Pseudolabrys taiwanensis: one gene and its partner. Each later gene encodes a partner of the first gene's protein in a complex. Links are inferred from orthologs where the notes say so. Each region holds a gene or a part of one and is shown on either strand. Other genes may lie near its edges.

Region 1 (14,480 bases):
AGGCCGTAGCCGTAAATCGCGTCGAGGCCGGCCGCGCCGAGATCCTCGGTGGTGGAGAAGAGAAGGCGTGCGAGGTCGCGCGCATTGTAATCGGGATAAGCCCCGATCAGCACCGCAATGGCGCCCGATACGGTCGGCGCCGCCATCGAGGTGCCCTGCAAGGGCGCGTAGTTGTCGTAAGGCACGGTTGAGTAGACGCCGCCATCCGTTTCGGCGTCGCCGCCAGGTGCGGCCACGCACCAGCTCGCGGTCACGCCGCAGTAGTTCGAATAATAAGCCGGCTGCTTAAGCCAGACCCCGCTTCCTGGGCTGGTCTCCTTTATGCCGATGGACATCACACCGATGATGATGCCGGGCTCGGCGAGCAGTGAAGAATAATTCAGGTAGCTGTTGTAGTCGTGATAGACGCCGGCATCGAGATGTTCTGGGCGAATGAAGGGATAAAGCGCGAGCCCCGATGGATTTTGGCCGGCCTCTGGATGCTCTCTACGGTCGTTGCCGGCGGCGGCGACGATGATTTTTCCGGCCTTGAGGGCGTTGCCAGCTGCCTCGGCCTCATCGGCCGAATAGGGTGAAACGCTCCATATCGCCTGCGGCGGCGTGCCCTCGGGCAGGCTCGGCCCGTAGCTGGCATTGTAAACCATCACGTTGCTGAGCGACGTGAAGTAGTTCAGGGCGTCGACCGTGCTGAATCCCGGCGCCGGCGCCGCGTTGGGCGCGCCGCCATCCTTGCCGGCGCTGATCACACGGATGGGCACCACCTTGGCGTCATAAGCGACGCCGTGGGTCGCCACGTTGTCGAATTTTTCCGCCGCGATGAGGCCAGCGACGTGCGACCCGTGCTGGTCTTTCGCATCCGGGCTTTCCACGCCGACGTCGGTCGGGTCGTAAGTGTCCCCCGGATTGACGAGGATGTAGTTCATCGCGCGCGAGAGATCGAGCTTGTTGCGCAGCGCGTTATTGTTGACGTCGAAGCCGGTGTCGCCGACCGCGACGTAAACCGGATTGTTGCTGGCGTCCTTGCCGGTAAAGCCGCGGCCATAGGCCGTGTTGGCGCCGATCAGGTCGAGGTTCCAGGTCTGGGCGAAGGTCGAGGCGCTGAGCGGAAGATTGGGCGACGGGTTGTTCGCCGTCGGCGCCATGACCGGTGCGGCATAGGCCGAGGCCCCGATGCCGCTCGTGGCATTGCGCGCCGTCATGACCTGCGGCGCGTTGGGCGCGAGCGCCAGCCTGTGTCCGGTGGTGAGGACGCCCAGGTCGGCCGCGGTGGTTAAATCCCGTGCAAGACCAGGAGCCAGGCCGCGCGCGTATTCGATCACCTGATCGCGCTGATTGGGGTTGCGATACACGGCGTCGAACACGCCGGCGAGCACGGCATTCTTCCCGCCGCGCACGGAGAGATTCAGCGCATTGACGATCTCAGGCGGAAGCGCCTTCTCGCGCTTCGCCGCCCGCGCAGGCGATGCCTTGGTGAAAGCTTCCGCGGTCGGTACTTGAGGGAGGGCACCCCAATCACGCGGCCCTGCAACAGCTTGCGTGACCAACAGCGTCAACGCGGTCGATCCCAGCAGCAGCTTGAGATTACGACAATTTCTTCTAAGCACCATGGCCCCCGCCACCCCGAATTCCGCTTGTTATGATTTGAAGTGATGGCCGTCGCGCACGTGTCTGCGTCGCACAGCGACGAGAGCGCTCGGGAGTTCGAGCGAGCGACGGCCAAAATCGTGGGCGCTTCGATCCGCCATCACACAACAGGTGTGCTCGAACGGCGCATCGAGAGGAGCGGCGGGCGCGATTGCTTCACCGTTTCGCGCCGAGAGCATCGCATTCGATTGTTCGGAGGCGATGGATACTTTCAATTCCGACGTCTCGATTTTTTCCATGGCCGCGCCGGCTTTGAGCAAGCCGAAGCGAGTACGATGATACGTACTCTCCGGTATAATTGCGCTCACCTTCTTTGGGCAAGCACTGAAAATGACGATCGCGCTAAACTTGTGCGGAGCACATGCGGGTTCCGAACTGCGTCAAAACCAAATGCCGATTGTGGAAATTGAACTGCGTGCGCGGCCGGCGGATGGAACTCGGCACACCGTGCAGACCACAGCAATGTTCGAACGATAGGCTGCCCATCTTGGGCGATGCGAAGCGCGAACCGGCCGCATCCGGGAGTTCTGTTCGCAAGAGGCAATCGCTGCGTCGAACAACGCGGCACGCGGACGCGTCGCTACGCTCGACGATTGCTAGGCGAGCGACACGGCGAGCGCCGTTGTGCGACCGGGTCTGCCGCAGCGCCGTGCGTCGGCGCGCAACCGGAACCGAAATTCTTTTCTATTGGGCGCGGAGGACTGGCTGGCTGGGGCGCCTGGATTCGAACCAGGGAATGGCGGAATCAAAATCCGCTGCCTTACCACTTGGCTACGCCCCAATGCCGACCGTGCCGGTCGCGCCCGACAATGTCGGGCATCTCGGCGTCGTGCCGATATGCGGTGTGGTCCCCGCAACTCGTTATATCGGCGGCGCGGACCATAGCCGCCAAGCCGTCCCCGATCAACGCCCGCGCGACCCTTTCCCGCCGGAATTTCCCAAGTAAAAACAGAGGTCTTACCGGCCGGCCGTCGCCCGGCCGCCTGCAGCCTGTGCGCCGCGGCATGAAGGCCGGCCGCCCCTTGGCGGCCGGGCACCTCGCATTGACCACAAGCGGCCCCCCGCTAGATTGCCTCGCATGACATATCGCGCCCCCGTCTCCGATATCGCCTTCGCTCTCAAGCACGCCGCCGGCGTGGACAAAGCCATCGCCGAGGGCCTCTACGGCGATCTCGACGAAGCCACCATCGACAGCGTCCTGGAGGAGGCCGGCAAGTTCGCCTCCGACGTCATCGCCCCGCTCAACCGCCTCGGCGACACTTTCGGCACGCCGTTCAAGGACGGCACCGTCACGACGCCGCCCGGCTGGAAGGAGGCCTACACCTCCTGGGCCGCGGCCGGCTGGAACGGCCTCGCCTCGCCCGCCGATTTCGGCGGCCAGGATCTGCCGCACGCGGTCAACGCCGCCTGCATCGAGATGTGGAACGCAGCCTCGATGGCCTTCGGCATAGGGCCGGTGCTGACCATGGCGGCGATCGACGCGCTGCATGCCTACGGCAATGACGACCTGAAAGACCGATATCTCGGCAAGCTCATCAGCGGCGAGTGGATGGGCACGATGCAGTTGACCGAGCCGCAGGCTGGCTCCGACGTCGGCGCGCTGCGCACCAAGGCCGAACGCGTTGGTGACGGCACCTATCGCCTCACCGGCTCCAAGATCTTCATCACCTATGGCGAGCACGATCTCACCGACAATATCATTCACTTCGTGCTGGCCCGCCTGCCGGATGCGCCGGCCGGCACCAAGGGCATCTCGTTATTCCTTGTGCCAAAGGTGATGCCGGACGGGACGCGCAACGACGTGCGTGCGCATTCGGTCGAGCACAAGATGGGCATCCACGCCTCGCCCACCTGCACCATGGTCTACGGCGACAACGGCGGCGCCGTCGGCTGGCTCATCGGCGAAGAGAACAAGGGCATGCTCTGCATGTTCACGATGATGAACCGGGCGCGACTCGCCGTCGGCCTGCAGGGCGTGGCGATTGCCGAGCGCGCCTTACAGCAGGCATTTTCTTACGCGCGAGAGCGCAAGCAGGGCGCCGGCGGCGTCATCTTCAATTATCCCGATGTGAAGCGCATGTTGCTCACCATGCGCGGCCTGACCGGCGCCGCGCGCGCCATCTGCTATGCGACCGCCGTCGCGCTCGACCGCTCACTGCGCAGCAAGGATGACGCGGCGCGCAAGGCCGCACACGAACGCGCTTCGCTGCTCACGCCCGTCGCCAAGGCGTTCGCCACCGACATCGGCATCGAGGTCGCGTCGCTCGGCGTGCAGGTGCACGGCGGCATGGGTTTCATCGAGGAGACCGGCGCCGCGCAGCATTATCGCGATGCCCGCATTGCCGCGATCTACGAAGGCACCAACGGCATTCAGGCGATTGATCTCGTCACCCGCAAGCTGCCCCTCGAAGGCGGCAAGACGGTCGCGCTTTATCTTGATGAGTTACGCGCGACCGTGAACGCCGTACGCGAGAGCAACTCGCCGGCCCTCGGCGAGACCGCGGCGCGGCTTGGCGAGGCCATCGACTCGCTCGAGCGAGCGACGAAGTGGCTGCTGGCGCAAAAGAGCTCGGCCAGCGCGCTCGCGGGCGCGACGCCCTATCTCCGGCTGTTCGGCAACGCTGCCGGCGGTTGTCTGCTCGCCGAACAGGCGCTGGCGGCTCTCCGCGCCGGCGACGGTGCAGGCCGAACCGCGTTGGCGCGGTTCTTCGCCGAGAACATCGCCGTGCAGGCGAATGGACTCGAGCGGACGGTGACCGAGGGCGCCGACAGCGTCACTAATGCAGAAGCGGCGTTAGCTGATTAAATGTCGTCCCCGCGCAAACGGGGACGACAGAAAAAAGTTAGGAGGCCCGATGTCCCTCAAAGGCAAGACGCTCTTCATCACCGGCGGCTCGCGCGGCATCGGCCTCGCCATCGCGCTGAAGGCCGCCGCCGACGGCGCCAATGTCGCCATCGCCGCCAAGACCGCCGAGCCCCACCCTAAGCTGGAAGGCACCATCCACACCGCGGCCGCCGAGATCGAAAAGGCCGGCGGTCGCGCACTGCCGCTGCAAGTCGACGTGCGCGATGAAGCTTCGGTGGCGGATGCACTCGAGAAAACGGCGAAGACCTTCGGCGGCCTCGACATCGTCGTGAACAACGCCAGCGCCATCAGCCTCACGCCGGTGGCGCAGACCGACATGAAGCGCTTCGATCTGATGCATCAGATCAACGCGCGCGGCACTTTCATGGTCTCGAAGTACGCGCTGCCGTATCTGACCAAGGCGAAGAATCCGCACATCCTGACGCTCTCGCCTCCGCTCGACATGAAAGAGAAATGGTTCGCGCCAGCCACCGCCTATGCCATGGCCAAGTTCGGCATGAGCCTCGTCGTGCTCGGCCTCGCCGGTGAGATGCGCGGCAAGGTCGCAGTCAATGCGCTTTGGCCGCGCACCACCATCGCCACCGCCGCGATCAAGAACCTGCTCGGCGGCGACACCATGATGCGCATGTCACGCACGCCGGACATTCTGGCGGAAGCCGCCTGGCGCATTTTCCAGAAGCCGGCCGACTTCACCGGCAATTTCCTGATCGATGACACATTCCTGGCGTCGGAAGGCGTTACCGATTTCGATCAATACCGCGCCGATCCAAGCCAGCCGCTGCAAGTGGATTTCTTCGTGCCGGACGATGTCCCGCCGCCGCCCGGCGTGAGTTTCAAGGCGAAAGCGTAGCCGCTTGCGCGAGTACCCTCTCCCCTTGCCGGAGAGGGGAAGAGAGCGTGTTGCACCGCTTCGCCATTTACGCGAACCAACCGAAGTCCTACATAAACCCCATGTCCACGCTCCTCATCTCCCACGCCGCCTGCCTCAACCACCTGACGCCTGCCGGCCATCCCGAGCGGCCGGACCGTCTGCGCGCCATCGAGCGCGCGCTCGAGGACGAACGCTTCCAATCGCTCGCGCGCGAGCAGGCGCCGATGGCGGAAGCCGAGTTCATCGCGCTCGCGCATCCGATGGAATATATCGAGGAGATCCGGCGCGCCTCTCCGTCGGAAGGCATGGTGCGGCTCGATGCCGACACCTCGATGTCGCCCGGCACCTTCGAGGCGGCGCTGCGCGGCGCCGGCGGCGCGGTGATGGCCGTCGACGAGGTGATGAGCGGCCGCGTGCCAAATGCCTTCGTCGCCGTGCGCCCGCCCGGGCATCATGCGGAAACGGCGCGGCCGATGGGCTTCTGCTTCTTCAACAACGTCGCCATCGCCGCGCGCCATGCGCAGAAGAAATACGGCGCCGAGCGCGCGGCCATCGTCGATTTCGACGTGCACCATGGCAACGGCTCGCAGGACATCTTCTGGTCGGACAAGACCGTGATGTACTGCTCGACGCATGAGATGCCGCTTTATCCCGGCACCGGCGCGGTCAGCGAGCGCGGTGCCTTCAACACCATCGTCAACGCGCCCTTGCGCGCCGGCGACGGCGGCGACCAGTTCCGCCAGGCGATGGAACAATCGATCCTTCCCCGGCTGCGCGAGTTCAAGCCGGACATTCTCATCATCTCCGCCGGCTTCGACGCGCACACGCGCGATCCGCTCGCCAATCTCAATCTGGTGGAAGCCGACTTCACCTGGGTGACGCAGAAGCTGATGGAAGTGGCCGACGCATCGTGCAACGGCCGCATCGTCTCGGTGCTGGAAGGCGGCTACGACCTGCAGGGCCTGTCGCGCTCGGTCGCGGCGCACGTCACGGCGCTGATGCGGGGGTAATTGTCGTTCTGGGGCGTCGTATAGCGCCGTGTCCCGAACCCAAACGCCGCGGCAGTGGTGATGCGGCGTGACTTCGGTGGAATTGATACGTTTGGGATGATGGATTCCGGGCTCGCTCGCTGCGCTCGCGGCCCGGAGTGACAGAGGCTACTTCGCCGTCAGCCCACCATCGATCGGTACATCGACGCCGGTGATATAAGCGGACGCGTCCGACAACAGATAGACGCAGAGCGAGGCTACCTCTTCCGGCTGTCCGAGCCGCTGCAGCGGAATGTCGAGCGCCAGTTTCTGCCGCACGGTGTCGGGGTGGCGTGTGCTTTGCGCGATACCATCGACCATCGGTCCTTCGATGAAAGCTGGACACACGGCATTGCAGCGCACCGGCGGCTGGTAGCGCGCGCCGGCAAGCGCCACCGACTTGGTCAGCAGCGACACGCCACCTTTCGAAGCGCTGTAGGCGGCGAGGTTCGGCCCCCCGATCAAGCCGAGTACCGAAGACAGATTGACGATGGCGCCGCCTCTCTTGCGCAACAGCGGAAAGGCGTAGTGACAGCCGAGATAGGTACCGTCGAGATTGATCGCCATGACGCGCCGGTAGGTGGCGAAGTCGGTCTTCTCGATCGAGCCGACCACCGCGATACCGGCGGCATTGACCAAGCCGTCGAGGCGGCCATGCTCCGTGCCAATCCGGGTGGTGACGTCCTGCCAATGGGTCTCACTCGTGACGTCGAGCGTGGCGTCGACGCCCGCGGCACCGACCAGATCGCTGGCGATGGCGGTGCCGCCCGCAGCCCTGACGGAGCGGACAATCGCGCTGCCGATCGCGCCGGCGGCCCCTGTGACCAGGATGATTTTGCCGTTCAGCTCCACGCGCCTGATCCCCTCATTGCATTCCGGTGCATTGTCGATCATTCATCTGGTCATGTCATCCGCGGCACCCGTCTGCCTGATCACAGGCGCCTCCTCCGGCATCGGCGCAGCGCTCGCGCGCGAATTCGCCCGGCATAATCATCCGCTGCTGCTCGTGGCGCGGCGTGAAGACGAACTGAACAGATTGGCGGATCAAATCGCCGCCGAAGGCCATGCGCGCCCCGCTGTCATCAGCGCCGATCTCGGTACTCCTGACGGCATAGGTCAGCTCGCCGAGGCGATCCACGCGCGCGGGCTCGAGGTCTCGATCCTGGTCAACAATGCGGGGATCGGCCTGCTCGGCGAGGCGGCAGCGCTCGATCTGGCGCGCCAGCTCGCCATTGTCGATCTCAACAACCGCGCACTTACCGACCTGACGTTGCGTTTTCTGGACAGCATCGTCCGCCACAAAGGTGGTATTCTCAACGTGGCGTCGATCGCCGGTTTTCTGCCGGGGCCCGGCATGGCCGTCTATCACGCCAGCAAGGCTTACACCGTCTCGCTCACCGAAGCCCTGCACACCGAGCTGAAAGCCGATGGCGTGAAAGTCTGCGCTTTGTGTCCCGGGCCGGTGCCAACCGGCTTCTTCCATCGCGCCGGCCTGCCGCACGACTATTTCCCCCGGTTCCTCGCCCGGCCCGCCGACCGCGTGGCACGCGAGGGGTACGAAGGCTTCATGGGCGGACACCGCATCGTCGTACCAGGCACCGAGAACCGGATCATGACACTGCTGCCGCGGCTCACCCCGCGCGCGCTGGTGCTGGCCGTCGTCGCGTGGCGCTGGCGACGGCAGGCCCGCGGCCGATAATCTACTCTACCGCCCCTCCCCCACGCCGACCTAATATACTGGCGAACTCTGTCCTCCAGGGAACTGAAATGGCCGACACCAACACTGACGTGAAAAAGCTGCCGTTCGAGCGCGCGATCGAGGAACTGGAATCGATCGTCAAGCGGCTCGAGGAAGGCAAAGTTCCGCTCGAGGAATCGGTGGCCATCTACGAACGCGGCGAAGCGTTGAAGGGGCGTTGCGAGGAACTTTTGCGGCAGGCAGAGGCGCGCGTGGAAAAAATCACGCTCGATGCTTCAGGTAAGCCCTCTGGCAGCGAGCCGCTCGACGTCGATTAAAGGAGATGCCGTGCAGGTCGGACGCCGGCTCATTATCTATGTACAAGGCTACGACCCGCGCGGCCTCGCGGAGTACTATCGGATATTCCGGCGCGAATATCGCGAAACTTGCTCGCTCTACGGTTTAAGCGGCGACGTCGGCAAGCCCGCTAACGATCCCGCCCGACACGTCACCACCTGGAATGCATCGACCGGCGGCGAAGACTGGCGCGTCGACACGCGTTACATGTTCCTGCGGTGGGAAGACATCATCCGAAGGGATTTCGCGCGGCCGTTTTGGTGGAAGATCGCCGCGATGTACTACGCGCTGGGCATCGCCATCCTGAATGGCGTCGTAGCCCGCATCATGCGCGCGCATTGGCGCTTTGGGCTCTTCACGCTCTACCCGATGGTGCTGATGACTTTCTGGATCGCGATGGGCGTCGTCACCGGCCTCGCACTCGACGAAATCGCATCCAACCTCGGCGTTCCGCACTGGCTCGGCGTCGCTGTCGGCGCGGTCGCCGGATTCGCCGTCTTTTCCAGCGCACTCTGGCTCACCGGCCCGCAGACTTATCTGCTCTACCTCTGCGACGACGTGGCTTCCACCTACCAGTACGCACATCGGCGGCGGCCGGATTGGGAAGAACGGATGGAGACGTTCGCGGAATATGTGGTCGACGCGGTCCGGACGAGCGGCGCCGACGAAGTGGTGATCGTCGGCCATTCGTCCGGCTCCTTTCTTGCCGTCGACGTCGTCGACAGGGCGTTGAACCGCGATCCGGCACTCGGTCGGCAGGGTCCCGCGGTACGGCTCCTGACCATCGGCGCCAATCTGCCGATTGTCGGCTTTCACAAACCGGCGGGCTGGTTCCGCGACAAGATCGCCCGGTTGGGCGCCTCCAACCAGATCGACTGGATCGACTTCCAGTCGCGCCACGACATCATGAATTTCTGGCCGTTCGACCCCGTCGCCGACCACGGCATCGATTTGGGGCCCGAACGCCGCAACCCCCACGTCGTGGCGGTCAATTTCCGCGATCTCTGGGCGTCGGACGACTTCGAGCGCCGCCGTTGGCACTTCTTCCGCGCTCATTTCCAATTTCTGCTCGCCAACGAACGGCTCGGCGCGGCATATGATTACTACCTGATTTGTTGCGGACCGTTTGATCTCCTGACCCGCGCGACGGAACCCGACCGGGTCATCGCCGCGATGGCGCCCAAAATGGGGACCAGAGCGGCCCGCAACGTCGAATTGCTCAAAAGTGGCGATGTGGTGTAAGCCTCAAGTGCCGCCCCGGTGGCGGCAGGCCATTTTCAGGCCAATTTCCGGAGTTGCTCGTGCCCGAGATGTCTAAAACCCCGTTGCTCGACCGGGTCCGCGTTCCCGCGGACCTGAAGAACCTGTCGGCTGAGCAGCTCAAGCAACTCGCCGATGAGTTGCGCAGTGAAACCGTCAACGCCGTTGCCAAGACGGGCGGCCATCTGGGCGCCGGCCTCGGCGTCGTGGAACTCACGGTGGCGCTGCACTACGTGTTCGACACACCGGCCGACCGGCTGATCTGGGACGTCGGCCACCAGGCCTATCCGCACAAGATCCTGACCGGACGCCGCGACCGCATCCGCACCCTGCGTCAGGGCGGCGGCCTGTCCGGATTCACCAAGCGGGCCGAGAGCGAATACGATCCGTTTGGCGCCGCGCACTCCTCGACCTCGATTTCCGCCGCGCTCGGCATGGCCGTGGCGCGCGATCTCGCCGGCGGCAACAACAACGTCATCGCCGTCATCGGCGACGGCGCGATGTCCGCCGGCATGGCCTACGAAGCCATGAACAATGCCGGCGCGCGTAACGAACGTCTGATCGTCATTCTCAACGACAACGACATGTCGATCGCGCCGCCGGTCGGCGCGATGTCGGCTTATCTCGCGCGGCTCGCCTCGGGCCGCACCTATCTCAAGCTGCGCGATGTCGGCAAGCAACTCACCAACCACCTGCCCAAGGGGCTGGATCGCGCAATTACCCGCGCGGTCGAGCACGCACGCGGTTACGTCACCGGCGGCACCTTGTTCGAAGAGCTCGGCTTCTATTACGTCGGGCCGATCGACGGCCACAATCTCGATCATCTCCTGCCGGTGCTGCGCAACGTGCGCGACGCCGAGATCGGGCCGATCCTCATCCATGTGGTGACGCAGAAGGGCAAAGGCTACGCGCCGGCTGAAGCGTCGGCCGACAAGTATCACGGCGTCGTCAAATTCGACGTCGCCACCGGTGCGCAGGCCAAATCGAAAGGCGGCGCGCCGCAATACACCAAGGTGTTCGGCGAAAGCCTGATCAAGGAAGCCAAGAAGGACGACAAGATCGTCGCCATCACGGCCGCCATGCCGTCCGGCACCGGCGTCGATATGTTCCAGAAGGAATTCCCCAAGCGCACCTTCGACGTCGGCATCGCCGAACAGCACGCGGTGACCTTCGCCGCCGGCCTCGCGACCGAAGGCTTCAAGCCGTTCTGCGCCATCTACTCGACCTTCCTGCAGCGCGCATACGACCAGGTCGTGCACGACGTCGCCATCCAGAACCTGCCGGTGCGCTTCGCCATCGACCGCGCCGGTCTCGTCGGCGCCGATGGCCCGACGCATGCCGGCTCGTTCGATGTCGCCTATCTCGGCTGTCTGCCGAACTTCGTCATCATGGCGGCGGCCGACGAGGCCGAGCTTGTGCACATGGTGGCGACGCAGGTCGCGCTCGACGACCGCCCCTCCGCGCTGCGCTATCCGCGCGGCGAAGGCCTCGGCGTGGCGATGCCCGACGAAGGCAAGCCGCTCGAGATCGGCAAGGGCCGCGTCCTGCGCGAAGGCCATAAGGTGGCGCTGTTCTCGTTCGGCGCCCGGCTGGGCGAGTGTCTGAAGGCGGCCGATGAATTGGCCGCGCTTGGACTTTCCACGACCGTCGCCGATGCGCGCTTCGCCAAGCCGCTCGACGTCGATCTGCTGCTGAAGCTGGCGCGCGAGCACGAAGTGCTGATCACCGTCGAGGAAGGCTCGATCGGCGGCTTCGGCTCCTTCGTACTGCAGACTCTGGCCGAAAGCGGCGCGCTGGAAGGCGGCCTGCGCGTGCGGGCGATGGTCCTGCCGGATACCTTCATCGATCAGGACTCGCCGGCGGCGATGTATGCCCAGGCCGGGCTCGACGCGAAGGGCATTGTCGCCAAGGTGTTCGAAGCGCTCGGCAAGGACATCTCGGCCGAGACCGTCAAACTGGCTTAGAGATCTCTCCCACCTCCGCTCAAATCCCGCTGTCGCGGGAATGAGCGGAGAGTGGTTTGATTCCGCGTCAGCGGAGCGCGCTCAGAGGCGCTTCTTCTTACTCTTCTTCCGGCCCTTCTTGCGGCTCGGCACTTTCTTGCCCTTGCGCCGCGCTTCCGACAGGCCGATAGCGATCGCCTGTTTCCGGCTCTTCACCTTCTTGCCGCTGCGTCCACTCTTGAGCGTGCCCTTCTTGCGCTTGCGCAACGTACGCGCAACGTCCTTGGACGCGCTCCTGGAGTATTTCCGTGCCATGAGGCTCCCCAGTTGGTTTGATTATCTTCAACGATGGCCTAACCTTCCTGCATGGAACTAGTTCCCGGTCTGCATTCGACATGCATCTTCTTTTGACGAGAGAACGTCGATGACGTTGCGCATGCGCGCCGATCGTCTGCTCGTCGAACGCGGACTGTTCGAAAGCCGCGCCAAAGCACAAGCCGCGATCGAAGCTGGACTCGTCTTTGCGAACGATACTGTCGTGCGTAAGCCATCCGAGGAGATACCGACCGACGCGCATGTCGTCGCAAGCCCGGCTCATCCTTATGTTTCACGCGGCGGATTGAAGCTCGCCGCCGCACTCGATCATTTCAAATTCGGTCCGAAGGGCCGCATCTGTCTCGATGTCGGCGCCTCGACGGGCGGCTTCACCGATGTGCTGCTGCAACGCGGCGCCACACGCGTCTATGCGGTCGACGTCGGCCGCAGCCAATTGCACGCAAGCCTGCGCGTACGTGGCGACGTGATCTCGCTGGAGGAGACCGACATCCGCACGCTGTCACCCGACCGTTTCGCTGAAGTGCCGGATCTCGTCACCATCGATGTCAGCTTCATTTCGCTAAAGCAGGTTTTGCTGGCGGCTCTCGCACTTGCACACAAACCGGCGCAGCTGGTGACGCTGATCAAGCCTCAGTTCGAGGCCGGCCGCAGCGCCCTGAAGAAGGGCGTGGTGCGCGATGCGGCGATACGCCAAGCCGTTTGCGACGACATTGTCTCGGTGGTCGCGGCGCTCGGCTGGGACGTGCTCGGCGTCATCCCCTCGCCGATCGAAGGCGGCGACGGCAATGTCGAGTTCCTGCTAGGCGCACGGGCGGCTTAGGCGGCTTAAGCATCAGGCCAAACGATCCGGCACATCAGCGTCCCTGATGCATGTGTCCGCAAAGCCACCACACTCGAACGAAGTCAGCCGTGCGGCATCGCGTGACCTTTCTCCCGCCACAACCATCTTTATGGTGCCGGCTATGACTCATCGCAACGCAGACATCGCCGCCAGCGCGGGAACGCTGGCGGAAACGAACCATTGGCGCGTCGAAATGAACGCCACGGTGAAGCTCGCCTTGCCCATCGCGCTGACGCAACTCGGTCAGGTCGCGATGATGACCAGCGACCTCATGCTCATCGGGCATCTCGGCGACAAGGCGATCGCGGCCGCGGCGCTCGGCCAGACCGTGCTGTTCGCCGCCTTCGTCGTCGGCATGGGCCTTGTGTCGGCGGTCGCGCCGCTCGCGGCGCAGGCCTTCGGCGCGCGTGAGCCGCGGATGGTGCGGCGCTCCTTGCGCGTCGGCCTCTGGGCGGCCGTGCTGCTCGGCATTCCGGCGACGGCGCTGCAGCATCTGGGCGAAGACATCCTCATCGCGACCGGCCAGGAGCCGGAGTCCGCGCGGCTCGCCGGCCTCTATCTCATCGGTCTCGGCTGGTCGCTGGTGCCCGGCTGGTGGTTCATCGCGCTGCGCGGCTTCATGGGCGCTGTCAATCGTCCGGAGCCCGCACTCTGGGTCACGCTCGTCGCCATTCCGATCAACGCCTTGCTCGCTTACGCGCTGATCTACGGCAGGTTCGGCTTGCCGCGCCTCGAGCTGCTCGGCGCCGGCATCGCGACCACCATCGTCAATCTCGGCATGTGCGTCGCCTGCGTCTGGATTACCTATCGGCAGCGACCGTTTCGCAAATACCGGGTGCTTGGACGTTTATGGCGCATCGATTGGCCGCTGCTCGGCCGCCTCATCGCGGTCGGCGCGCCGATCTCCGGCTCGTTCCTGCTCGAATACGGTCTGTTCGCCACGGCGGCGATCATGATGGGGTGGATCAGCACGACGGCGCTCGCCGCGCACCAGATCGCGCTGCAAACGGCGGCGATCCTGTTCATGGTGCCGTTCGGCATATCGATGGCGGCCACCGTCCGCGTCGGCCATGCGGTCGGACGGCATGATGCGGCCGCCACGCGGCGCGCCGGCTTTGCCGCGATCGGTCTCGGCGCGGTGTTCATGGCCGCGATGGTGCTCATCGTCATCGCGCTCCGCCACGTCATCCCGCTTGCCTTCCTCGGCACCGCGACCGCCGACACCGACGCAACGCTCGTGCTGGCGGCAACCCTGCTGCTGCTCGGCTCGACCTTCTTCATCGTCGACGGCGTGCAAACCGTGGCCAACGGCGCATTGCGCGGGCTCAACGACACGCGCGTGCCGCTGCTGTTCGCCGCGGTCAGCTTCTGGGTGATCGGCTTCTCGACCTCCTACGGCCTCGCCTTCCCTGCAGGACTGGGGGCGGTCGGCATCTGGATCGGCTTCACGGTCGGCCTCGGCATCTATGCCGGGCTGCTGCTGTGGCGGTTCGATGCCCTCACCCGGCGCGGCTATCTGCCGGCGACGCCCGGCCACACGGTGGCGCATTGACCATTGCTCGCCCCCGCGCTTGCCGCTAAGCGGGGGCATGACCGAACAACTCACCATCACCGACATCGGCCATCGCGGCGACGGCGTGGCCGATACGCCGGGTG
Region 2 (14,495 bases), 3.0 Mb from region 1 along the record:
GGGCATCCAGTACACCGCAGCAGAATCGATAGGGCACGGAGTACTGGATCCCGGGTCTCGCTTCGCTCGCCCGGGATGACGGGACTAAGGCCCGCGCAAAAACACAAACTCCGTATCGTCGTAAGCGCGGCGCTCGAGCTCCTCGAAGCCCTCGGGCGCCTTGAACGCCGCGTCGACCGCTTCCTCGACCACGATCAAAGCCTGTGGCTTGAACCAGCCGCCGTCGCGCGCCGACGCCAGGGCTTTCTCCGCGAGGCCCTTGCCGTAAGGCGGATCGGCGAACACCAGCGAGAACGGCTCCAGCGGATAACACGGCCCGAGCTTGGTGGCGTCGCGGCGGAAGATGCGCGTCGTGCCCCCTAGACCGAGTGTCTCGGTGTTGCCGCGCAAGAGCGAGCGCGCTTCGACGCCGTCATCGACGAACAGCACAAAGGCCGCGCCGCGCGAACTGGCTTCGATGCCGAGCGCGCCCGTGCCGGCGAAAAGATCGAGCACGCGCGCGCCGCTGACCGGATCGCCGTAAGCGTGCATCAGGATGTTGAACAGCGCCTCGCGCAGCCGGTCGGCCGTCGGCCGCAAGCCTTGGCCCTTCGGCCCCGCGATCGGGCGCGAGCGCAGACGTCCGCCGACGACGCGCATTATGTCGGTCTCGGATATTTGGGCCGTGGCCCGCCGGAACGGTCGGGGCGCTTGCGCTTGTTGTGTAGCGGCTTTTTGCGCTTGGGCCGCCTTTCATCGTCATCGTGAGGTGGGCGCCGGCCGCGGCCCTCGAAGGGCGACGGCGACGGCGCTTTATCGGCTCCCGCGCGAGCCCCCGCGCGGCCTTGCCGCGTATCCTTCTGGAGTCCGGCCTTGGCGGGAATGAGCGGAGGAGGGCTCTCCAACGGACCTTCGAAATCCGCCTCCGCCTGCTTGGCAAGGTCGGGACCGAGCGCTTTGCGCAGCGATGGCGTCTCGACCTCCCGCACCTCGCCGTCGTCGATTTCGCCGAGTTCGAACGGTCCGTAAGACACGCGGATCAGCCGGTTCACCTTCAGCCCGAGCGACTCCAGGACCTTGCGCACCTCGCGGTTCTTGCCCTCGCGGATGGTGAAGGTCAGCCACACATTGGCGCCTTGCTCGCGGTCGAGCGTCGCCTCGATCGGCCCGTAGTGGATGCCGTCGACCGTGACCCCCTTCTTGAGCGCGTCGAGCGCGGGCTGCAGCACGCGGCCGAGCGCGCGCACGCGGTAGGTGCGCCGCCAGCCGGTGGCCGGCAGCTCCAAGGCGCGCGCCAGCCCTCCGTCATTGGTGAGCAGCAGCAGGCCCTCGGTATTCATGTCGAGCCGGCCGACGCTGATGACGCGCGGCAGCTCCTTGGGCAGCGACGCGAAGATGGTCGGCCGCCCCTCGGGATCGGAATGCGTCGTCACCAAGCCGCGCGGCTTGTTGTAGAGGAACAGCCGTGTGCGCGCCTTGCGCGGCAGCGGCTGGCCGTCGATGGTGATGCGGTCGCGCGGGCCGACATTGAGCGCGGGCGAGGTGATGGCCTTGCCGTTGACCGACACCCGGCCTTCCACGATCCAGGCCTCCGCCTCGCGGCGGGAGGCGAGGCCCGCGCGGGCGATCACCTTGGCGATGCGGTCGCCGTCGTTCGGGGTCGGTTTGTCGGCCACATGCCTCTCCACGCCGTGGCCGGGCTTGTCCCGGCCATCCACGTCTGTCTTTGTGCAGCGTGTAGAAGACGTGGATGCCCGGCACAAGGTTTATGCCCGGGCCGGCCCAAGCCGGATCCGGGTGCCGGGCGTGACGGAGACCGAATGCCGCCGCCCTCCTTTATGCAATTGGCCCTCGACGAAGCCCGTGCCGCCGCGGCGCGCGGGGAGGTGCCGGTGGGCTGCGTCATCGTGCGCGACGGCGCGGTGGTGGCGCGCGCCGGCAACCGCACCCTCGCCGACAAGGATGCGACGGCGCATGCCGAGCTGCTGGCGATCCGTCAGGCGTCGGCGGCTCTCGGCACCGAGCGGCTGACCGATTGCGATCTGTACGTGACGCTCGAGCCCTGCACGATGTGCGCGGGGGCGATGTCGTTCGCCCGCATCCGGCGGCTCTACTTTGGCGCGGCCGATCCCAAGGGCGGCGCGGTCGAGCACGGCGTGCGCTTCTTCGCCGCGCCGACCTGTCATCACCGGCCGGAGGTCTATTCCGGCATCGGCGAGAGCGAGGCAGCCACGTTGTTGAAAGAGTTCTTCCAGACGAGGAGATAGTCGCCCGCTCGCCTGCGCGGGGGCGACTCGACTGTTACACCGATTTGTCGACGAATTTGCCGAGGCCCTGGGCGGGCGGCACTTTCAATTCGGGTGTATCGTCCCGGCCGCGCGCATTCGCTTGCTGCTGCGGGGGCGTCTGCTGCTCCTGCGATGTCCCTGTCTTCGGCATGATCATCTGAAGGCCAATGTCTTTGACGCGCATCGATGCAACGCTTTGCTGCTGTTGTGCGATGCAAGCTAGCCTTGAACTTCAAACGAATGGCAATGAAGCCCGCTGCAATTAGATCAAACGCGGTAAGGGTCTGTTGAGGCCGTCCGGCCGCTAGGCGCCGGCCGCGCGGGCGAACTCCCAGGCCTTATCGGCGAGCGGGCGGATCATATCGGCCTTGGCCGGCGCGAAATCGCTCGTCGCTGTGCCGTCGCGCACGCGGCCGATGATGCCTTGCAGAATGGCGGCGATGCGGAAGAAGTTATAGGCGAGATAGGTCGGAAGATGCGGCCGCGGATCGAGCCCCGTGCGCGCCACATAGTCATCGACATAGTCGGCCATCGATGGGATGCCGAGCGCGCCGAGATCGTGGCCGACAAGCGTCGCGGTGCCGGCCGCGGCTTCCGAATAAGGCATGTGCCAAGCCATCAGATGATAACTGAAGTCGGCGAGCGGATCGCCGAGCGTCGACAACTCCCAATCGAGCACCGCGATGACCTTGGGCTCGCCGCGGGCGACGATCAGATTGTCGATGCGATAGTCGCCGTGCACCAGCCGCACCGGCCCCGACGGCGGGATGTGCCGCGGCAGCCATTCGATCAGCCGCTCCATCGCCTCGATCTTTTCCGTTTCGGAAGCACGGTATTGCTTCGACCAGCGATCGACTTGGCGCGCGACGTAGTTCTCGCCTTTGCCGAAGTCGCCGAGCCCGATCGCGGCGGGATCGAAGGCGTGCAGCCGCGCGATGGTCTCATTCATGGAGTCGTACAGTGCCGCGCGCTCGGCCGGATTGGAGCCGGGCATCTGCGGCTCCCAGAACACGCGGCCATCGGCAAAGCCCATCACATAGAAAGCGGTGCCGGCAACGCTCTCGTCGGCGCAGTAGCAAAGCGGCGCGGCGACCGGAAAGCCTTGCGCATGCAGCGCGCTGATGACGCGGAATTCGCGATCGACCGCGTGCGCCGACGGCAACAGTTTCCCCGGCGGCTTGCGGCGCAACACGTAACGCCGCGTCGGCGTTTCCAAGAGGTAAGTCGGGTTCGACTGTCCGCCCTTGAATTGCTTGGCCGTCAATGGTCCGGCGAAGCCGTCGATGTGGCGCGCGAGATAATCGGCAAGCCGCGCTTCATCGAGGCGCAGCGCGGGCGCGGCCTCCTTGGTGCCGGAGAAGGCCTCCTGACGGTCGATGCCGGTCATGACGGTGCCGTTACTTTTTCAGGCCGAAGGAAATCGGCGCATCGGCGAAGATCTCGTATTGCTGCGCCTTCGGCTTCGCCTTGTCTTCTTCGTTGACGTACTCGATCGAGCTTTTGCCGACGAGCGCGCGGGGCAGCACCATCACGCGGATGAAACGGCTCGGGCGATCTTGCGCCGCCTGCGCGAAGACCGGGTCCGTCCCGGATTCATGCCAGGCGCCGCCCGGCCCGTAAGAGGTCGAGCGGCCATGCGTGTCGATCCTGATGCCGCCCTCGATGAGGCAGCGGATGCCGGGGCCTTGATGCCGGTGCGTGTAGGCGCAGCCGCCCGGGGGAAAGGCGACGCTGTCGCCGCGCATCAGCAACTCGCCCTTGGGCAGCGTCTCCAGGAACGCGGAAAGCTTCTCGTGCGTCGCCATGCCGGGCGCATTGGCGGTGGTCGAACCCTGGTCGCCGCGCGCCAGTTCCCAACGCCAACAGGTCACCCCTTCCGCGCCGGGCTTGATGGTGACCGTATCCTCGCCGTGCCAGGCCTTGCCCGCGCCAAGAACATTGCCGTCGATCGTGGCCGTGCCTTGGACGACGAAGACGAAGCGCGGCAACGGCGGCAGGCGGAATTCGACGTTTTCGGCGCTTGAAAGGACGTCTTCGTAGAGGCGAAGCACAGGATGCATTCAGAACAAACTCCCCGAAGCGCGTCCGAGGACGCGCGTTATCGTGCTGATGGCGACGTTCTTGGCCGACGTCGTGGCGAAGGTTACATGCCTCCGTAGACGTAGCAAAGCCCGGTGCGCGAGCACCGGGCTTTGCTGTTTTGACGCGCCGTGCGCGGCGCTTTCGACGTTACTGCGACCCTGCGCCCTTCGGATCGCGCAGGAGCTGGAAGCGGATGTTCGGATCCGGGTCCCAGCCGACGTAATCGCCGTTCTCGTACAGGCCGCCCGTGGCCGCGATCGCACCGCTCTCGGGCGCCGCTGCGTAAGCGCCTCGGCCGTTGCGCCAGGCGCGTTGCATCTGCGGGCTTGCCGGGGCGGGAGCGGCCATGGTCGATGGCCACATCGGGCCACCGTCATTGACCGCGCGTTGCGCCAGGACAGGCGTCGCCATCATGGTCACCAGGGCTGTCGCGACGATGAATGTTCGCATGATGAATCTCCCTCGCTAAGCCCCCCGCCTACAACGCGCGAGCGCAAGGAAAGCGGCATAACGCGGAAGTTAAATTATCGGTGATGCGACGTGCGGCGGCATCGGCATGCAGAGGCGCCAACTATGTTATGCAGACGCAGCACTATCCCGTTACGGAGGCGGGAAGCCAGCTTCGCGCAACAGCTGAAAACGAATGTTGGGATCGGGATCGCGGCCGACGATTTGGCCATTGAGCACGACATCATAGCTGTCGACGCGTTGGTACCGCTCACCGTCTTGTGAGCGCGCCCATGTGCCCGTTGGATACGGCAGCTCTCCATACCGTGCGTGATCGTGCCACGTCGTGCCGGCGGGCCGAGGTCCTTGCCCAGGCGAGACAAGCAGCGGCACGAGGCGCCCCGGATGATAGTACTGCGGCGCAGCGCGTTCCGGCGCACGACGTCGGTAGTGATGGGGAGCCGCAGCCAGGGCGGTCGACGACGCAAGCGTCACGAGCGCGAGAGCGGTGACAAGCGCTTTCATAAGCAATCTCCAACGTGTCCACCGCCACGTGTCGGAGATAGCGATCGTTATGCTCTGCGCCAGCCGGAATCCCGCGGCGCGCCCACACGTCTTCGTTAGCTCGGTGTGAGCCGCTTACTGTTCCCGCGTGATCGCGCGCCAGCCGATGTCGCGGCGGCAGAAGCCTTGCGGCCAGTCGATGCGATCGACGGCGGCGTAAGCGCGTTCTTGCGCTTCGCGCACCGTCTTGCCGCGCGCCGATACGTTCAACACGCGCCCGCCATTGGCGAGGATGTGCGTGCCGTCGCTCTTGGTGCCGGCATGGAAGATCTCTACGCCATCGACTGCCGCGGCCTTGTCGAGGCCGTTGATGACGGAGCCCTTCTCATACGGGCCAGGATATCCATTCGCGGCCATGACCACCGTGAGCGCCGCGTCGTCGTACCAGCGCAGGTCGAAGTGCTTGAGTTGTCCGTCGCGCGCCGCGATCAGCGCCGGGAGGAAATCCGACATCAGACGCAGCATCAGCACCTGCGTCTCCGGATCGCCGAAGCGCACGTTGTATTCGATGAGCTGCGGGCCGTCCTCGGTGATCATCAGGCCGGCGAACAACACGCCCTTGTACGGCGCGCCGATCGTCTTCAGCGCGCGCACGGTCGGCAGGATGATCTCGTCCATCACGCGCTGGTTCATCTCGGGCGTCATAACCGGCGCGGGCGAATAGGCGCCCATGCCGCCCGTGTTCGGGCCCTTGTCGCCGTCGAAGACGCGCTTGTGGTCTTGCGCGGATGCGAGCGGGATCGCGGTCTCGCCGTCGCACAACGCGAAGAACGACGCTTCCTCGCCGACGAGGCAATCCTCGATGACGATCTCCCACGCCTTCTCGCCCAGCCCCCCGTCGAACATCATGTCGATGGCGGCTTCAGCTTCCTCGACGGTGCCGGCGACGACGACGCCCTTGCCGGCGGCAAGGCCGTCGTTCTTGACCACGATCGGCGCGCCTTTCGCGCGCACATAGTCTTTCGCCGCGGCGGCGCCTTTGAAACGCTCATAGGCCGCGGTCGGAATATTGTTGGCCTTGCACAGGTCCTTGGTGAAGCCCTTCGAGCCTTCGAGCCGTGCCGCCCACTTGCTCGGGCCGAAGGTCTTGATGCCGGCCGCTTCCAGATCGTCGGCAATGCCGGCGCACAGCGGCGCTTCGGGACCGACGACCACGAACTCGATTTTCTTGTCCTTGCAGAAGGCGATGACCGCCTTGTGGTCGGCGATGTCGAGGGCGACGCATTCCGCCTCCTGCGCGATGCCGGCATTGCCGGGCGCGCAATAGAGCGTGCCGACCAGGGGGCTCGCGGCGATTTTCCAGGCCAGTGCGTGCTCGCGCCCGCCGGAGCCAAGGATGAGGATGTTCATGGAAGGTCCCGTCCGTTCCCGGTGGGGTTAGCGGGCGGGGGAGGGAAGGACAAGGGGGAACCGGCCCTTGTCGACAGGGCGGTCAGTCGTCGTCGATATGCGCCACCGTGAAGTGCGGGTGGGCGGTGCGTTGCTCGACATGGTGGATGAAGGCCTCCACGCTTTCATGCTCGTGGATGTGGCCGATGTTGTGGAAGCGCATCTCGTTGTGGCAGGTCGGGCAGCGGACCCGGTCGCCGTGCATGATGCGGTTCAACCGCTCGTGGAAAGTCGTGCGGCACTCTGTGCAGCGGACCCGCACTTTGCGGGCCTCAAGCTCATGCGCGTGTGGATTGGTCATGGTCGCCGCCTCCACACGCCAGGGTGGGCCAAAAGGGTTGATAGGACCTTGCCCGTGGTATTCCGCCCCCGGCTGGCAGGGCGTATAGGGGGGCATGGCTAACGGCAGAATCAGGAACGAGGCGGTAGCCGATACGGAACCCGCGGCGCCCCGCGGGAATATCGCCGAATGGTCCGTTTCCGAGCTCTCGGCAGCGCTCAAGCGCACGGTCGAGGACGCCTACGGCTATGTGCGCGTGCGCGGTGAGGTGTCCGGCTTCCGCGGTGCCTCACCTTCGGGGCACTGCTATTTCCGCCTCAAGGACGACAAGGCGGTCCTGGAAGGGGTCATCTGGAAAGGCGTCTACGGCCGCATGCGGGTGAAGCCCGAGGAGGGCCTCGACGTCATCGCCACCGGCCGGCTGACCACGTTCCCCGGTTCGTCCAAGTATCAGATCGTCATCGACAGTCTCGAGCCCGCCGGCATCGGCGCGCTGATGAAGTTGCTCGAGGAGCGCAAGAAGAAGCTCGCCGCCGAGGGGTTGTTCGATGAGGCGCGCAAGCAACTGTTGCCGTTCCTCCCCGAAGTGATCGGCGTTGTGACGTCGCCGACCGGTGCCGTCATCCGCGACATTCTGCACCGGCTGGCCGACCGCTTTCCGCGGCGGGTGCTGGTGTGGCCGGTCCGCGTGCAGGGCGAGACCAGCGCCGCTGAAGTTGCCAACGCCATCCAGGGTTTCAACGATCTGCCTGAGGGCGGCCCGTTGCCACGACCCGATCTCATCATCGTCGCGCGCGGCGGCGGTTCGCTGGAGGACCTGTGGTCGTTCAACGAAGAGATCGTCGTGCGCGCGGCGGCGGGCAGCATGATCCCGCTGATCTCGGCCGTGGGCCACGAAACCGACATCACGCTCATCGACTTCGCCTCCGATAAGCGCGCGCCGACGCCGACCGCCGCCGCGGAGATGGCGGTGCCGGTGCGCGGCGAACTGCTGGCGCGCATCAGCAAGCTGATGGACCGCAAGCTCGCCTGCTGGCAGCGCGGTCTCGAGCAGCGCCGCAAGGAACTGACGCTGCTCACGCGAGCGCTGCCGAAGGACATCCTGGCGCAGCCGCGTCAGCAGCTCGACAGCCTCGCGGAGCGTCTGCCGCGCGCGCTGCGTGCCAATGCGCAGCTCCATCACACGCAATATTCGCGTGTCGCCTCGCGTCTGGCGCCGCAGCTCCTGCGCAACACGGTGGAGCGCCGGCGCGAGCGCTATGAGAACTTGAACCGTCGGCTGCGCACCAGCGTCGTCGCCAATGCGCAGGCGCATCAGGCGCGGATCGCGCGCTCCCGCGACCGCGTCAGCGCCTGCGGCAATGCGGCGGGGCGCGCGATGCGCACGCTGCTGGCGCAGCGCATGGCGCGCGTGGAGCGCGCCGAGCGCTTGCTCGCGGCGTTCTCCTATCGCGAAGTGCTCAAGCGCGGCTTCGCGCTGGTGCGCGACGGCGACGGGCATCCGTTGCACAGCGCGTCCGCCGTTGCGCGCGGCGCGCGGCTGGAGATCGAGTTCGCCGACGGCCGTATCAATGCCGTGGCGGGTGGCGAGGCCAAACCCGCCTCGCCACCCGCGCCCGATGCGGCAAAGCCCAAGATGAAACCGACGGCCAAGCCGCGCACGCGCGGTGATGACGAGAGCTCAGGCGGCCAGGGCAGTTTGTTCGGGTGAACTCTTCTCTTCTATCTCCCCCTGAGGGGGAGGCCGCCGACCGAAGGTCGGCGGGTGGGGGTCCAGCGGTTACTGTAATTGACCCCCTCCCTGACCCTCCCCCTTTCAGGGGGAGGGAACGAGAGGCCGAGCCTCAGTACTTCACCGTTGCGAACACCCGCACGCCCGCGCCCGGCATCAGCACTTCGTCCTTGTTGTAGGCCGCGCTGTTGCGGATGTCCTGATTGAGCAGATTGGTGCCGTTGATGCCGACGGTGACTTCGCTCAGCTCGTCGAGCGCCGGCTTGTCGCGCTTCCACGTGTAGCTCACCTCGGCGCGCAGATCCTCGTAGCCGGGCGTCGTCGTCTCCATCGCCGCGACGTTGTTCTGCGCGAAGGCATGCAGCAACTTCACCCGCGCGAACCAGTTGGCGTCGCGCCAGTACACGCCGCCTCCGAGGCGCACCGGCGGAATACGCGGCACATTGCTGCCGTCGGAGAAGGTGGCGCGCACGACGTCGAACTGGTTCTCGATGCCGAACACGCCGCTACCGAGCGGCGCGATATCCCACTGGCTCTGGAACTCGGCGCCGCGGAATAAGGCGTCCGCCTGCGAGTAGATCGCTTCGTTGAGCTCGCCCGCGCCGGCGCCGCAAACGCCGGCGTCGTCGCAGGTATTGCCCGTCAGCCGGCGATAGATGAAGCCCTTGAACTTCGTCACGTAAGCCGTCGCCTCGAAGCGGAACGGGCCCTTGGCGCGGCGCAGGCCGACTTCCAGCGATTGTGCCGCCTCGATGCCGAGGTTGGGATTGCCCTTGTCGAAGGTGACGGTGGCATCGTGGCCGCCGCCGGAGAACAATTCGGCCGGCTTTGGCGCGCGCTCGACATATTGCGCGGTGATGCTGCCGACGAGATCGAGCGGCAGGTCCTGGATCAGGCCGATGCTGGCGCTCTTTGGCGTGTAGCGCGGCGAAACGGCGGTCGATGCGATCAAGCCGCCGGCGTCGAACTCGCGGCCGATGCCCGACAGATTGACCTGTTCGACGCGGCCGGCGATCTGCGCCTTGGTGCTCTGCGAGAATTTGAATTCGTTGAACATGTAGCCGGCGATGCGGCTGTTGTTGTTCGGGTCCCACAGGCCGATGCCGTCGGGGCTCGGCGCGTCGAGCTTCTGATAGCCGCCCTGGATGCCGATGGCCGTGGTCAGTGCCGCAAAGCGCAGGTTGAACGGCGCCAGCTGCGCTTCGATGCGGCCTTCCTGCTCCTTGTTGGTGAAGGTCTGCCGCACGCCGTCGCTGGTGAGATCGCTCTGATCGGCGAGGCCCAGTTCATTGTGCTTGTAATCGGTGAAGCCGCCCCAGAAGCGCAGCGCATCGATCGCCTCGGTCGGCGCGCGCCATTCGCCCTTGGTGAGCACCTTGGTCTGCCGCGCGTCGATGCGGGTGTTGTTGCTTTCCGGTTCCGCGCCGGGGATGTGATAGGTCGCGCTGTTCTGGATGACGGCGAGACCGAGATAGCCTTCGTTGAAGATGTAGCTGCCGCCGACCGAGCCGCCTCTCGAGAGGCTCGCGGAGCTGGGCTGACGGCCGTTGAAGGCGCCCGGTTGTGTCGCATTGGGCAGATCGGCCGCGTCGGGCGTCGTGAGATATGGATAATGCGGCACGCGATAGTCTTGCGTCGTGCGCCCGAAAGCATCGGCATGGACTGCGAAGTTGCCGGCGCCGGCGTCGAGCAATGTCGCGCCGTCATAACCTTTGTCGGCGCTCGACATGCCGCCGCGGAATTCGGCGCTGAAGCCGCGCCACGGGATCGTGGTCGGGATGCGATTGTTGAAGGTCTCGACCACACCGCCGATCGCCTGCGAACCGTAGCGCAACGTCGCCGGTCCGCGGATCACCTCGACGCGGTCGGCAGTGAGCGGGTCGACCGGCACGAAATGGTCTTCGCCCAGATCGGAGGCGCCGTTGGCGCCGATGCCGTTTTCTTGGATGCGCACGCGGTTGACGTCGAGGCCGCGAATGATCGGCCGCGACGATGCGCCCGGCGCGAAGCTTGAACCGGTGATGCCCGGCTTGTCGAACAGAAGATCGCCCAGCGTCGCCCCGCCGTTGCGGCGGAGCTGCTCGTTGGGGATCACGGTGACCGTTGCGAACTGGTCGGTGACGACGGGTAGCGTGCCTTGCAGCGTATCGCCGGGCGTGGCGGTTCCTGGCCGCTGGATGGGGCTGGGAGCGGAGACGACGACCTCGGGCAGGACGACGTCCTGTGCCTGCGCCGACATGGCGACGAGCACGAAGGGAGAGACGGCCGCGCACAGGCGGCTCAGGCGGACGGACATATGTTGACCTCGCAAAAGCATGACGGCCGCCGCCGTGGGTCACGGCAGCGGATGGGAGCAGGAGACGTCAGGCTTGCGGAGGACCGCGGGCGTCGAAGGCGGCGGCAAGGGCCGGGGGGCGGACGACCGGCGCCGCGTCCGGCGGGAGAGTGCCGGTCGAGACCGGCAGGACGAGCGTGGCCGGTGTCGGCACAGCCGAGGTGCCGGTCAGGTGCACCGCGGCGCAGATGTCGCAGGTCAGGTGGTCGGGATCGGATGGTCCGGCAGGCCCGAGGTCGCCTTGGCTCGTCTGGACAAGGCCGGGGTGAACGAGCCCGGCGAAGTCCTCGCTATGGACGTGGGCGAAGCTGGCGACGAGCTGCAGCGCCAGCGCGAACAGCGCCAGCCACCCTGTCAGTCTCCGCTTTGTTCGCGCCCGGCCCATCCCCAGCCTGTCCGAAATGTTATAATATTACATTCCCCATGACGGTACCGCTGTCAATGCCGGCTGCAGGGGCCGTGCATAAGTACCGCGGGTCTCAGGGTTTCGCTCGCGGCGGCGAGCGATTATCTTGACGGCGACACTGTTGATGGAGGCCGCATTGCTCAATCGCTACGACCGCTCGCCGCCGATGAACGGCGAGGCCGAGGTCAAATATCTCGACGGCGATTTTCGCGTGGTGCGGCCGGGCGCCTTCGTGCGTTGCGCGGTGACAGGCGCCGCCATCCCGCTCGAGGAGCTCAAGTACTGGAGTGTCGACCGGCAGGAGGCTTATGCCACGCCGGAAGCCGCCCTGCAGCGCTTCAAGGAAACCGGCCTCTAGGGTGCCCCTTGTCGCTCGGATGAGCCAGCGGGCCGGCGCCTAGCGCCGCCCGAAATCCGGGGCGGGAGTGCGAGGCAATCCCGCAATTCGCTGCGCGCACGCGGGCTAAGGATTTTCCAGCTTGTCGAACACGAGACGCCGCAACGTCTCGCTCTCGTCGATCGCGAGCTTCACCGGCAGCACATGCGCTGCGGCCGCCAGCGCCGCGAGCGCGGGTTCGCCCCGCATGCGCGCATGATCTTTCTCGGTGGTGAGCAAGGCGAGCCCTGCCTGTTCCGCATCCACGATCAATGCGGCGGCTTCCTCGGCGGTGAAGCGGTGATGATCGGGAAAGGCCCTTCGCGCGGCGATCGATAGTCCGAGGTCGTCTGCCGTGGCGAAGAATTTGTCCGGATTGCCGATGCCGGCAAAGGCGAGGACCTTGCGGGCTTTGAGATTGCCGATGGCGACCGCATCCGGCGTCAGCCGGCCGTGAAATACCGGGAGCTGACGCGCATCGGCCTCAGCAAGCCCCTCTTGCTCGCCGCTCCCGTTGCCAATCACCAGCAGCGCATCGACGCGCGCAAGCTGCGCATCCAACGGTGCCCGCAATGGGCCGGCCGGAAACACGCGTGCATTGCCGACGCCACGGCGGCCGTCGATCACGGCCAGGGTAAAATTTTTTGTAAGTGTGCCGTTCTGTAGACCGTCATCCATGACGATGACATCGGCGCCGTGCGCGCGCGCCATCGCCGCGCCGGCGACGCGGTCGCGCGCGATGACCGTGGGGCCGATACGCGCGAGCAGCAAAGGTTCGTCGCCGACCTGCGCGGCCGCGTCGTTGTGCACATCGACCAGCTTCGGGCCGGCTTCGCTGCCGCCATAGCCGCGGCTCAGGAAAAACGGACGCCGGCCCGCGGCGTGCAGCATCTCGGCGAGGGCGATCGCCGTCGGCGTCTTGCCGGCGCCGCCAAGCGTGAAGTTGCCGACGCAGAGCACCGGCACACCGGCGCGCGCACCGGTGCGGTTCATGCGGGCGGCGGCGACGGCGCCGTAAGCGGCTCCCAGCGGCGCGAGCAGGGCCGATAAAAGCCCCGCCTTGCGCCACCAGAAGGCCGGCTCACGCATGGTCGGCCCGTTGTCGTAATTGAAGCTGCATCAAATAAGGATCGAGCGCTTGCAGCGTGCGGTCGAGGGCGCCGCTCAAGCCTTCGACGGTGCTCTTGCCGGCCTGGGCGATGCGGTCGCGGAGCGCCGGTTGGCCCAACATCGCGGCGAGGGCGGCCGTGAGCCGCTTGTCGTCGAGCACGACCTCGGCGCCGTGCGACTCGCCGAGCGCCGCATAGATCTCGGCGAAATTCCAGACATTGGGACCATGCACGATGGCGGCGCCGAGTTTGGCCGCCTCGATCGGATTCTGTCCGCCATGCGCGATGAGCGATCCGCCGATGAATACGACGGGCGCCAGCCGATAAAGGAGCCCCAGTTCGCCCAACGTGTCGGCGACGTAGATGTCGGTCGACCGCTTCGGCAACTCGCCTTGCGAGCGCATCACGCCATGCAGCCCAGCGCCCTTTATGGCGTCGGCGATAGCGCGCCCGCGCTCGGGATGGCGCGGTGCGATGATGGTCAGGAGGCCGGGGAAGTTCGCGCGCAACCGGTGATGCGCGGCGATCATGATCTCTTCCTCGCCGGCATGGGTCGAGGCGGCGGCCATCACCGGCCGCCGCCCGATCGCCATCTGCATATCCTTGAGCTTGTTGCTGTCGGCCGGCGGGGCCGGCACATCGAGCTTGAGATTACCGGTGGTGACGATGTTCGGTGCGCCGAGCTCGCCGAAACGCTCGGCATCGGCCGGCGTGCGTGCGAGGCATAGATCGAAGCGTTGCAACAGATTGACAATCGCCGACGGCAGAGTGCTCCAGCGGTTGAATGAGTTTTCCGACAGGCGGCCATTGACCAGGATCATCGGCACGCCGCGGCGCGATGTCTCGATCACCATGTTCGGCCACAGATCGGATTCGACGAACAAAGCCAGGTCCGGCTGCCAGTGTTCCAGAAAGCGCCGCACATAGCGCGGGACGTCGAGCGGCACGAACTGATGCATCACGCCGCGCGGCAGACGCTGTTCGGCGAGTTCGCTCGAGGTGACGGTGCCGGTGGTCACCAGCATGTTCACCTCGCGCCCATGGATACGCTCGATCAGCGGCAGCACGCTCGCGAGTTCGCCGACGCTGGCGCCGTGCAACCAGACCAGCGGCCCGGGCGGGCGCTGCATGCGCGCTTCGCCGCGCCGCTCGCCGAACCGCAGGCGATGCTCCTTGCCCTTCTTCAGGCGCTGCGACAGGAGGACCGGCGCGAGCGGCGTCGCGGCAAGCGACACGGCGCGGTAAAGGCGCAATGCGAGCGGCAGCCTGTCGCTCACGATGCGGCGCTCCCCTTGCGGTCGACGATTTCGTAGGCGCGCGCGGTCACGCGATTGAGTTCCTGTTCGACCTGCTGACGCGCGCTTTCAAGTGCCGCGTCGTCGGCATCGCGCGGGACGTAGATCGCTTGGCTCGCCACCATCGCCACCCGGCTGAACGGCAAATTGATCGCGGTACGATCCCAATTGTCTAGCTCTTTGCGGCGGCTCGATGCAATCGCCACGGCATAA

What was found.
Region 2: the proteins of DW352_RS10865 (region 1) and xseA are in contact, whole or in part, in a cryo-EM structure (PDB 8TXR), measured with the Escherichia coli proteins. The link is inferred for Pseudolabrys taiwanensis from one-to-one orthologs.

Annotation. Positions count from the first base shown.
Region 1 is NZ_CP031417.1:2,261,135-2,275,614, forward strand. What follows is about bases 6,819-9,800. They hold DW352_RS10865 (exodeoxyribonuclease VII small subunit), read left to right. Parts: upstream 6,819-8,176; coding sequence 8,177-8,425; downstream 8,426-9,800. Other genes in these bases: DW352_RS10855 (SDR family NAD(P)-dependent oxidoreductase), read right to left, coding at 6,819-7,261; DW352_RS10860 (SDR family NAD(P)-dependent oxidoreductase), read left to right, coding at 7,314-8,108; DW352_RS10870 (alpha/beta hydrolase), read left to right, coding at 8,436-9,686; dxs (1-deoxy-D-xylulose-5-phosphate synthase), read left to right, coding at 9,755-9,800. Outside these bases: DW352_RS10825 (autotransporter domain-containing protein), read right to left, coding at 1-1,607; DW352_RS10830 (hypothetical protein), read right to left, coding at 1,635-1,883; DW352_RS10840 (acyl-CoA dehydrogenase family protein), read left to right, coding at 2,723-4,450; DW352_RS10845 (SDR family oxidoreductase), read left to right, coding at 4,500-5,360; DW352_RS10850 (histone deacetylase family protein), read left to right, coding at 5,462-6,391; more of DW352_RS10855, read right to left, coding at 6,539-6,818; more of dxs, read left to right, coding at 9,801-11,668; DW352_RS10880 (DUF6496 domain-containing protein), read right to left, coding at 11,750-11,962; DW352_RS10885 (TlyA family RNA methyltransferase), read left to right, coding at 12,072-12,803; DW352_RS10890 (MATE family efflux transporter), read left to right, coding at 12,946-14,376; DW352_RS10895 (class I SAM-dependent RNA methyltransferase), read left to right, coding at 14,414-14,480. UniProt on the Escherichia coli protein: Bidirectionally degrades single-stranded DNA into large acid-insoluble oligonucleotides, which are then degraded further into small acid-soluble oligonucleotides.
Region 2 is NZ_CP031417.1:5,244,684-5,259,178, forward strand. Bases 6,446-9,442 are described here. They hold xseA (exodeoxyribonuclease VII large subunit), read left to right. Parts: upstream 6,446-7,144; coding sequence 7,145-8,740; downstream 8,741-9,442. Other genes in these bases: purD (phosphoribosylamine--glycine ligase), read right to left, coding at 6,446-6,710; DW352_RS27020 (hypothetical protein), read right to left, coding at 6,793-7,050; DW352_RS25020 (TonB-dependent receptor), read right to left, coding at 8,874-9,442. In the rest of the region: 16S rRNA (guanine(966)-N(2))-methyltransferase RsmD, read right to left, coding at 85-639; DW352_RS24990 (nucleoside deaminase), read left to right, coding at 1,800-2,246; DW352_RS27010 (hypothetical protein), read right to left, coding at 2,281-2,451; DW352_RS24995 (phosphotransferase family protein), read right to left, coding at 2,572-3,654; DW352_RS25000 (hypothetical protein), read right to left, coding at 3,665-4,327; DW352_RS25005 (hypothetical protein), read right to left, coding at 4,497-4,799; DW352_RS27015 (hypothetical protein), read right to left, coding at 4,950-5,321; more of purD, read right to left, coding at 5,436-6,445; more of DW352_RS25020, read right to left, coding at 9,443-11,057; DW352_RS25025 (hypothetical protein), read right to left, coding at 11,125-11,481; DW352_RS25030 (DUF2093 domain-containing protein), read left to right, coding at 11,627-11,860; lpxK (tetraacyldisaccharide 4'-kinase), read right to left, coding at 11,966-12,967; DW352_RS25040 (3-deoxy-D-manno-octulosonic acid transferase), read right to left, coding at 12,960-14,264; DW352_RS25045 (lysophospholipid acyltransferase family protein), read right to left, coding at 14,261-14,495. UniProt on the Escherichia coli protein: Bidirectionally degrades single-stranded DNA into large acid-insoluble oligonucleotides, which are then degraded further into small acid-soluble oligonucleotides.